2 regions of the Cedecea davisae genome follow, and region 2 is predicted to be linked to the other one. Evidence: predicted binding sites of a transcription regulator. Region 2 holds the regulator's gene; the other holds the start of a gene.
What was found. Region 2 encodes sigma-54, which starts transcription at its own class of promoters, with help from an activator protein. Its sites were predicted from a motif close to GTTGGCACANNTTTCGCTNT; they were not measured.
Positions count from the first base shown of each region.

Region 1: the regulator sigma-54 is predicted to act here: its motif matches at 2,159-2,178, upstream of hypA (hydrogenase maturation nickel metallochaperone HypA).

Region 1 covers NZ_CP172054.1:4,832,194-4,837,367, forward strand. Annotated here, with positions in the region: gene hypD (hydrogenase formation protein HypD) at 1-662, opposite strand, end outside; gene ACG1VR_RS23110 (HypC/HybG/HupF family hydrogenase formation chaperone) at 662-922, opposite strand; gene hypB (hydrogenase nickel incorporation protein HypB) at 913-1,776, opposite strand; gene hypA (hydrogenase maturation nickel metallochaperone HypA) at 1,769-2,131, opposite strand; gene hycA (formate hydrogenlyase regulator HycA) at 2,433-2,888, shown strand; gene ACG1VR_RS23130 (4Fe-4S dicluster domain-containing protein) at 2,979-3,584, shown strand; gene hycC (formate hydrogenlyase subunit 3) at 3,581-5,174, shown strand, end outside.
Region 2 covers NZ_CP172054.1:336,595-341,768, forward strand. Annotated here, with positions in the region: gene rapZ (RNase adapter RapZ) at 1-428, opposite strand, end outside; gene ptsN (PTS IIA-like nitrogen regulatory protein PtsN) at 475-972, opposite strand; gene hpf (ribosome hibernation promoting factor) at 1,055-1,342, opposite strand; gene rpoN (RNA polymerase factor sigma-54) at 1,365-2,798, opposite strand; gene lptB (LPS export ABC transporter ATP-binding protein) at 2,847-3,572, opposite strand; gene lptA (lipopolysaccharide ABC transporter substrate-binding protein LptA) at 3,579-4,130, opposite strand; gene lptC (LPS export ABC transporter periplasmic protein LptC) at 4,099-4,671, opposite strand; gene kdsC (3-deoxy-manno-octulosonate-8-phosphatase KdsC) at 4,668-5,174, opposite strand, start outside.

The DNA of each region.
Region 1 (5,174 bases), 460 kb from region 2:
GGGCGCTGGTGCTGCGAGGCAATAAAATCGTAGGCGGCTGTACCAATCACCATGCTGACATGGCCGGGAGCGAGGAATGCATCAATACCGTTGTCCGGCTCGGAAAGCAGGCTGCGTAAAGTTGGGATCAGCGTGATGTGCTGGCAGAAGAAGTAAAAGTTCTCCAGTCCCTGAGCTTTCGCCTGCTGCAACATGATGGCGGTGGCGGGCATAGTAGTTTCGAATCCGAGGCCGAAAAACACCACTTTGCGCTGCGGGTTCTGGCTCGCCAGCGTCAGGGCGTCCATCGGCGAATAAATTACCCGCACGTCGGCTCCGCGGGCTTTCGCCTGCATCAGCGAGCCATTTTTACCCGGCACGCGCATAGCGTCGCCAAAGGTGCAGAAAATCACTTCCGGGTGGCTGGCTATTTCGATACAGCTGTCGATGCGGCCCATCGGCAGGACGCAAACCGGGCAGCCGGGGCCGTGGATAAACTCAATGTTTTCCGGGAGCAGTTGGTCGAGGCCAAATTTAAAAATAGCGTGAGTATGGCCGCCGCAGACTTCCATAATGCGCAGCGGGCGTGAAGCGGTGTTAGCCAGCAGCGGTGCGCGCTGTTTCAGGGTCTCAATCAGCTGCATCACGCGTTCGGGGTCGCGATATTCGTCCACATAGCGCATTAGCTACGCTCCTCGCCGTACAGCAGCGCGCCCACGTCCGGCTCTACTTCAAACATGTTTTGCAAAGCGTCTAACGTGTCCCTCGCTTCCGCTTCGTCGATAACGCTCATGGCAAAGCCTACGTGAACCAGCACCCATTGCCCGACGGTGGCGTCTCCCACCAGGGCCAGATTGACATTGCGCTGCACGCCGCAGACGTCAACTTTTGCGCTGCCGTCCGCCAGGCGCTCAACGATTTGGCCGGGAATGCCTATGCACATCTTTCCGCCTCCAGCCAGGCCAGCCAGTCGTTAATGCCTTCGCCGTTGGCGGCGGAAACCAGAATAATTTTGATGTCCGGATTAACTTCCCGGGCGTAAGCCATGCACTTTTCAACGTCGAATTGCAGGTATGGCAGCAGATCGATTTTGTTCAGCAGCATCAGCGAGGCGGCGGCAAACATATGCGGGTACTTCAGCGGCTTATCTTCCCCTTCGGTTACCGACAGCACCGCCACTTTGTGGCGTTCGCCAAGGTCAAAGCTCGCCGGACACACCAGATTACCTACATTCTCGATAAACAAGACGCCGTCCCGCTCCAGCGGCAGGCGCAGCATGGCGTCGCGGATCATTTGGGCATCAAGGTGGCAGCCCTTGCCGGTATTCACCTGAATTGCCGGGGTGCCGGTGGCACGAATGCGCGCCGCATCGTTAACCGTCTGCTGGTCTCCTTCAATGACCGCGCAGGGCACATTGCCATTGAGCCGTTTTAGCGTTTCGGTCAGCAGGGTGGTTTTGCCGGAGCCGGGGCTTGAGACGAGGTTAAGCACAAGCTGATTCTGTTTGGCGAATTGCTCCCGGTTATGGGCCGCCAGCTGGTTATTTTTATCCAGCACGTTGAGTTCGATTTCCAGCATTTTGCGCTGGGTGATGCCGGGCGCATGGGTTCCCGCCGCGCCGTGGCCGTAATGCAGGTCGCCCTGCTCGTCCGCCGTTGGGGCAAATTTTACGCCGGTAATTTGTAATACCGGACGGGATGCCGGGGAAAAAGGGGCGCTGCGAAATCCTGAATGCGGGTTACGTTCATCCCCTTCGATATACAGGTTGCCTTCGCCGCAACCGCAAGTGCTACACATGAGCTACCTCCTGATCAATTTCCAGACGCTTAATCTGCACGCCATCGTCCGCCACAATACGCAGGTTGCTGCCGTCGCAGAGCGGGCAAAGCCGCACTCGCTGGGTCAGCAGGGTGATGTGTTGCTGGCAGTCGTAGCACCAGCATTCCGCTTCCTGTTGCTGGATGTGGAGTTCACAGCCTTCTGCCAGCGTGCCCCGGCAGACCAGTTCAAAACAGAACTCCATGGCGCTGATTTCTACGCAGGAAAAAGCACCCACTTCCAGCCAGACGCCGGTGACGCGGCGGGCATGATTCTGACGGGCATGGGTATCAATTAATTCGACTGCGCGCTGGCAGAGGGTGATTTCGTGCATGGTGCCTCCGGGTTAACTGGGGGAGGTAATGCAAAGACGGTGCCAGGCCTTTTCTTTGCCTCTCTACCCTGGGGAATTCGCGTGGGAGAGGGCCTTTTGTTTGTTCCCTCTCCCTCCCAGGGAGAGGGTTAGGATGAGGGTAAAAACCTCCGTCACTGAAAGTCAAAGATGACGAAATGACATGTCACTCCCGCACATATTCCGAAGGATTAAGTTATAAAACCCTTTAAATACAGTTAATTAAAAACATGGCATGAAACATGCCTTACGGAGGAACAAGTACATACAGAGTGAATAAAGAATGAACATTTGGGAACTGAGCGAGAAAGCTGAATATATTGCCGATAAGCATCAGCGCTTACTTTCGCAGTGGCATCACTACGGTAACACCCTGATTCAGGGAATAACCTTGTCGAAAGCGAAGCTGCACCACTCCGTGGGCTGCAATGCCGACGAAAGCCTGCGCTTCTTTTTATTTGACCACTTCGCCATCCATATCAGCCTGGCCGAAGGCTTTAACAGCCACACCATTGAGTACGCCATCGCCCTGCGTGACGGTAGCGATAAGGTGCTGATTGCAAAAGCCGTTATCGATGACGATGGCCGTATCGACAACCTCATCAGCAACCGCGATCGCGAAAAAGTGCTCGACCATTATCTCGAGCTTATTCGCCCGGTGTACGACAGCCTTTATCAGGCGGTGCATGACAACACCCCGCTTTCCCTGGCGCTGCTTCAGCAGTCTGCCGTGGCGTGAATGCGCTCTGGGGTGTCGGAAGCCTGTCGAAACGACAGCTTTTCGGCATGTTTTCGTCAAAAATGACGACAGTCACCTGAGGAAGTCCTGGTGAATCGTTTTGTAATCGCTGATTCCAAATTATGTATCGGCTGCCACACCTGTGAAGCCGCCTGTGCGGAGACGCACCGCCTGCACGGTTTGCAGTCTATGCCGCGCCTGAAAGTTATGCGCAGTGCGACAGAATCCGCACCGCAGATGTGCCACCACTGCGAAGATGCGCCCTGCGCCGGGGTCTGCCCGGTGAACGCAATTACCCGGGTGGACGGCGCGGTACAGCTGAATGAAAGCCTGTGCGTAAGCTGCAAGCTTTGCGGCATTGCCTGCCCGTTCGGCGCTATTGAATTCTCCGGCAGCCGCCCGCTGCATATCCCCGCTAACGTCAACAGCCCGAAAGCCCCGCCTGTGCCACCGGCTCCTGCCCGCGTCAGCACTTTGCTTGACTGGGTTCCCGGCATTCGCGCTATCGCGGTGAAATGCGACCTGTGCAGCTTCGACGAAAGCGGCCCGGCGTGCGTTCGCACCTGTCCGACCGGCGCGCTGCGGGTTATCGACAACAGCGACATCGCGCAGGCGAGCAAGCGTAAACGTGAGCTAACCCTTGGGGCCTCGCTCGGCGATCTGACCCTGTTTACCCAGCCAGAGGCGAGAAAATGAATGCTTTTCTATTGATTCACTGGGCGCTACTGGGATTTGTTATTAGCGCTGTTTTGGCCGGTGTTAGCGCATTTTATAAGCCAGTTAGCGGCTTTATTGCCGGAATTGGCGGCGCAATTAGCTCGGTACTGCTGCTGATTGCTGGCGCGCAGGGCCTGCTCGGGTTCAGCGGCGACGCAGAAATCTGGCACTGGCACCTTCAGCTTAACGCCTTCAACGGCATCTGGCTGGTCACCGTGGCGTTCTGCGGCCTGTTTATCTCGCTGTTTAACCTCTCATGGCATCGCCATCACGCGGTAAAAGCCAACGGACTGCTGATAAATCTGATCCTTGCCGCCAGCGTGGCTGCCCTGGTGGCCGATAACTTCGTCACCCTGGTGGCGATGGCGGAAATCATCTCTCTGGCGGGCTACTTCCTTACCGGCTGCCAGAAGTCCGGGCAGCTTTGGTTTGCGCTCGGGCGCCTTGGCACCGTGCTGCTGGTGATTGCCTGCTGGCTGCTGTGGCGGGAATTCGGCACGCTCGGCTATGGCGAGTTGCGCCATTTAACCAGCGGGGCCTCTCTTCCTCCGCAGGTATTGATTCTCGCGCTGCTCGGCTTTGGCCTTCTCGCAGGAATAATCCCGCTGCATGGCTGGGTGCCGCAGGCGCACGCCAATGCTTCGGCTCCTGCCGCCGCGCTGTTCTCCGCCGTGGTGCTGAAAATCGGCCTCTACGGCATTATGTGCTTCTCGCTTATCAGCAACGTGCTGCCGCTGTGGTGGGGCGTGCTTATCGTGGTGCTTGGCATGGTGACGGCGTTCATTGGCGGGCTGTACGCGCTGATGGAGCACAATATCAACCGCCTGCTGGCTTACCACTCGCTGGAAAATATCGGCATCATTCTGCTGGGCCTGGGCTGCGGCATGATAGGCATCGCGCTTAACGAGCCGGTGCTGCTGGCGCTTGGCATGACCGGCGGGCTGTATCACCTGTTCAACCACAGCCTGTTTAAGACCACGCTGTTTCTCGGCGCAGGCGCGGTGTGGTTCCGCACCGGGCATCGCGACATCGAAAAACTGGGCGGGATCGGCAAACGTATGCCGCTGATTTCGCTCTTTATGCTGGTGGGTTTGATGGCGATGGCGGCCCTGCCTCCGCTCAATGGCTTCGCCGGTGAGTGGGTGATTTACCAGTCGTTCTTCCGTCTTGGCAGCCTGCCGCTGTTTGTCGGGCGTTTTATCGGCCCGCTGCTGGCCGTCGGGCTGGCTATAACCGGAGCGCTGGCCGTGATGTGCATGGCGAAGGTTTACGGCGTGACCTTCCTCGGCGCGCCGCGCAGCAAGGAGGCTGAAAACGCCACCTCTGCGCCGTGGCTGATGAACCTCTCCGTTGGCCTGCTGGCGCTGAGCTGCGTTGCCGCAGGTGTTGCCGCTCCGTGGCTGCTGCCGCTGCTGCAACATGCCGTTCCGTTGCCGCTGCAAACCGCGCATACCGCCGTTTCCCAACCGATGATTACGCTGCTGCTGGTGGCCTCTCCGCTGCTGCCGTTTATTTTGATGATCGTTTTCCGTGGCGACCGTTTACCGAACCGTTCGCGCGGCGCGGCAT
Region 2 (5,174 bases):
TCGTGAACCGACATTTCCGAGGTGTCGATAATCAAGTCCGCGCGGGATTTCAACGGTTCGAGCAGGTCGCTCTCTTCGTCGATAGCGCTTTCCAGCGAAAGATTCTTGCTGGAGAGCGGGTGCAGGCGGCGGGTATCGCTGTAGCGGCGAATCAGGGTGTTGCGGTCGGCGTCCAGGAACAGCAGCTGCGGCGAGAAAGCATCCGGCAGATTGTCCATCGCCTGCTCGAAGATCTCCGGTGATTCCGGCATGTTGCGCACGTCAATGCTGACCGCGGCGGAAATTTGCCGGTCAGCAAGCGTTTTTGCCAGCTCCGGCAGCAGAACAACCGGCAGGTTATCCACACAGTAGAATCCCATATCTTCCAGTGCGCGCAAGGCTACAGACTTCCCTGAACCTGAGCGGCCGCTGACAATCATCAGCACCATGTAATCATTCCCCCGATTTATCTGTCCGGTACATCAAACGTGCCGATTATTCGTTTTCGCTGGCGTTATCGACTTCTGTTTCAGTAATTATCTGGTAAAGCTCTTCATCGCTGCTGGCCGAACGCAGGCGGCGGCAAATGGTTTTATCCGCCAGACGCTTCGCCACCAGAGACAGCGTATGAAGGTGGGTCTTGGTTTGATCCGCCGGCACCAGCAGCGCGAACAGCAAGTCCACCGGCTGGTTGTCGATAGCATCAAAAGCAATAGGCGTTTCCAGCTGGATAAAGACGCCAACGGCGCGCAGCGTATCTTCCTCAAGCTTGCCGTGGGGAATTGCAATGCCGTTGCCAATGCCGGTACTGCCCATACGTTCGCGGGTTAATACGGCTTCGAAAACGACCTGCGGCGGCAGGCCAAGCTGTTTTGCTGCCAGTTCGCTGATAATTTCCAGCGCACGTTTTTTACTCTGGCAGTGGACGCCACTGCGAGTACATTCCTGGTTAAGGACATTGCTCAGTTGTAGAGCCGAATCGTTGTTCATCATAAGTTCACCTAAGCATTTTTTGTGCGAACGGCCCGCTACACAGGCAGCGGGCCGACCGTATGCACATCTGATGCCCGGATTATCAGTGCTGTTTTAGTTTATCTTTGTGTTTTGTTAACTGTCGGGCCAGTTTATCAATCAGTCCGTCAATCGCGGCATACATGTCCTGGCCTTCGGCGCTGGCATGCAGTTCTCCACCGTTCACGTGCAGCGTAGCATCCGCCGCATGAGTTACTTTTTCCACCTTTAATACAATATAGACCTGGTTGATTCTTTCGAAGTACTGCTCCAGTTTGGCAAACTTAGCGTTCAAAAAATCACGCAGTGCATCGGTTATCTCGACGTTTTGCCCTGTAATGTTGAGCTGCATAGTGTCTTCCTTATCGGTGAAGTCACACCAGCTGTTTACGCTGGTTTGACGGTGGAATGGATAAAGATTCTCGGTACTTCGCAACTGTGCGGCGTGCCACCATAATACCCTGATCCGACAGCATTGAGGTTAATTTACTGTCGCTCAGAGGTTTGGCGGGGTTTTCCGCAGCTATTAACTTCTTCACCAGCGCACGAATTGCCGTTGAGGAGGCTTCGCCGCCGCCTTCGGTACTGACATGGCTGGAGAAGAAATACTTCAATTCAAAAATGCCGCGCGGGCTGTGCAAATACTTCTGCGTCGTCACCCTTGAGATGGTCGATTCGTGCATCTCTACCGCCTGGGCAATATCCGCCAGCACCATCGGCTTCATGTGCTCTTCGCCATGCTCAAAAAAGCCCTGCTGCTGCTCCACAATGCAGCGGCTAACGCGTAACAGCGTATCATTGCGGCTTTCGAGACTTTTAATCAACCACTTCGCTTCCTGCAGGTGACTGCGAATAAACTGCGAATCGCTGTCATTGCGGGTATTTCCGCCCATGGCGGCATATTGCTGGTTGATTTTGAGACGGGGAATGCTGTCGGAGTTAAGCTCTACGGTCCAGCGTGACTGTAGCTTACGCACCAGCACGTCCGGAATAACGTATTCAGGCTCGCCGGTTTGAATGGACTGGCCGGGGCGTGGGTCAAGCGACTGAATCAGGCACATGGCCTCTTTCAGCACGTCTTCTTTGATTCTTGTTACGCGCATTAAGGCGCGGAAATCGTGGTTAGCCAGCAGATCTAAATGATCGCTAACAATCAGGCGAGCTTCAGCCAGCCAGGGCGTTTCTTTGGCGAATTGAGAAAGTTGGATCAGCAGGCAGTCGCGCAAATCTCTCGCCGCCACCCCTACCGGATCGAAGCGCTGAATACGCTTAAGCACCGCTTCGACTTCATCGAGCGTGACCTCGTCGTTGCCCATGCTTTCCAGAATGTCTTCCAGCGGGACGGTTAGATACCCGGTTTCGTCTACCGCGTCGACTATCGAAGTTGCAATCGCGGTGTCCGTGTCGGAGAAGGGCGTCAGGTCAACTTGCCACATCAGGTAGTCCTGAAGCGACTGGGTTGTTTCACCCTGATAAACGGGAAGCTCATCGTCGAGATAGTCGGTGCCGGTGCCTGAAGGGGTTCCTGCGGTGTAGATCTCATCCCAACTGGCGTCCAGCGGCAGCTCCTCCGGCATATCTTTCTGTTCGAGGGCTTCGCGGGTGTCCATGGCTTCGCTCTCAGGCATTTCCTGAGTATCGATTTCATCATGCAGGTCGGTTTGCTCAAGCAATGGATTGCTGTCCAGTGCCTGCTGGAGTTCTTGCTGAAGCTCTAACGTCGAGAGCTGCAACAGGCGAATTGCCTGCTGTAGCTGGGGCGTCATAGCAAGTTGTTGGCTAAGCCGTAATTGCAAACCTTGCTTCATGTTCAGAGCAAACGTCCTCAAATAAGTCGTGTAAGACTTCCCACCCTATCAGAGTCTGAACTCTTCGCCCAGATAGACTCGCTTAACTTGCTCGTCTTCAAGGATTTCTTCCGGCGTGCCGTGGGCAATCAGGTGGCCCTGGCTAACGATATAGGCGCGTTCGCAGACGGCCAGCGTTTCGCGGACGTTATGGTCGGTAATCAGCACGCCGAGGCCGCTGTCGCGCAGATGCTCGATGATGCGTTTGATATCAATTACGGAGATCGGGTCTACGCCGGCAAAAGGTTCATCCAGCAGGATGAATTTTGGGTTTGCTGCCAGCGCGCGGGCTATTTCAACGCGGCGGCGCTCCCCGCCGGACAGCGACTGCCCAAGGCTATTGCGCAGATGAGAGATGTGGAACTCTTCCATCAGCTCGTTGGCGCGATCTTCGCGCTGCTCTGAGGTCAGGTCATCGCGAATCTGCAACACCGCCATCAGATTATCGAAAACGCTCAGGCGGCGGAAAATAGAGGCTTCCTGAGGCAGATAGCCGATACCACGACGTGCGCGGGCGTGTAGCGGAAGCAGGCTGATGTCTTCATCATCAATGATGATATTGCCCGCATCGCGAGGCACGATACCTACAACCATATAAAACGTCGTGGTTTTACCGGCGCCGTTTGGCCCGAGCAGCCCAACGATTTCGCCTGATTTAACGGTCAGGCTGACGTCTTCGACCACGCGGCGGCCCTTGTAGGCTTTAGCCAGGTTTTTCGCAATTAAAGTTGCCATAACGAATTAGTTACTCTTTTTCTGTGCCGGCTGCTGGCCGTTTTTGTTTTGCAACTGAGACGGCACCAGCACGGTGGTGACTCGCTTGCCTTTATCGCTAAACGCCTGCATTTTTTGCTCTTTCACCAGGTAAGTTATCTTGTCGCCGGTGATATTGCTGTCCAGCTGTTCCAGGTAAGCTTTACCGGTCAGCACGACGAAGTCGTTGGCCAGCTCATAATGCATGGTGGAGGCGTGGCCTTTTACCGGCTTCCCGCTGTCCTGCATTTGGTAGAAGGTTGCCGGGTTGCCGTAGCCGTCGATCACCTCTTTGCCCTGCTCACCGCCGGGACGGGTGACGACAACTTTATCGGCGTTGATTTTGATACTGCCCTGAGTCACCACGACGTTACCGGTGAAGGTGACGACGTTACCCTGCATATCGAGGGACTGCTGGTCCGATTCAATATGAATCGGCTGTTCGGTATCACCGGTCAGCGCCCAGGCGGACCATGGTGCGGCAAAGAGCGTACCAAGCAGAACAAGTTTAAGGCTGAGTTTGTTTATTCTGGATTTCATAAGAGGTTTTAACCTTTTCAATCAGCTGTGCAGTTTGGCTGCGTAAGTTGCCGCGCATTTTCAGGCCGCTGGAATTAAAGCTGGTACCGTACAGGGTAACCAGGTCGTCGGACGCAACGTCCTGGGTGACGAGGTTAACCTGCGCATTGTCTGTCGTGATTTTGCGTAACTGCGACTCCGGGGTCAGCGCCGTTACCACCACGTTGCCGTACAAATAGAGCATTTTGTCATCGGTAAGTTTGGCGCGATCGGCGTGAATTTCCCAGGTGGCGACCTTCTTTTCATCGTACTGGGTCATCACCGGTTTGGTGAACCAGGAAATCCCCGTATCCGAAAAATATTCAACATGCTGGGCTATCAGCTTGTAATTCAGCGCGCCCTGCGGGTTGTACACTACCGTTGTGGAAAGCTCACTCTGATAGGTGGGATCATTATTATTGACGGTTACGCCAGGTTCGTCACGATCCGTAAGATTCAGGCCGATCAGGACCAGCGCCGCGATGGCGAGCAGGATGATAAGCCAACGTTTGGTCTTACTCATATGGATTGCCCTTTGGCCTCGTCAAGCTTACCTTGCGCCATCAATAACAGATCGCAAACTTCCCGCACCGCGCCGCGCCCGCCGCTAATTCGGGTAACGTAGTCAGCCTTTGGCGTCAGCAGCGGATGGGCGTCTGCAACGGCTACGCTTAAGCCCACTTGTTCCATTACCGGCCAGTCGATCAGGTCGTCACCGATATAAGCCGCCTGCTCTGGAGAGAGCGCCAGCTTTGCCAGCAGATCGCGAAAGGCGATGAGCTTATCTGACTGCCCCTGATAGAGGTGCGTGATACCCAGAGTTTCACAGCGGTCTTCCAGCAGTTTTGCTTTCCTTCCGGTAATAATAGCGACTTCAATCCCGGAGGTCAGGGCGCAGCGAATGCCGTAGCCATCGCGCACGTTGAAGGCCTTCAGCTCTTCGCCGCTATTGCCCATGTAAATCAGGCCGTCTGACATAACGCCATCGACATCCAGAATCAGCAGGCGAACTTCTTTCGCCCGCTC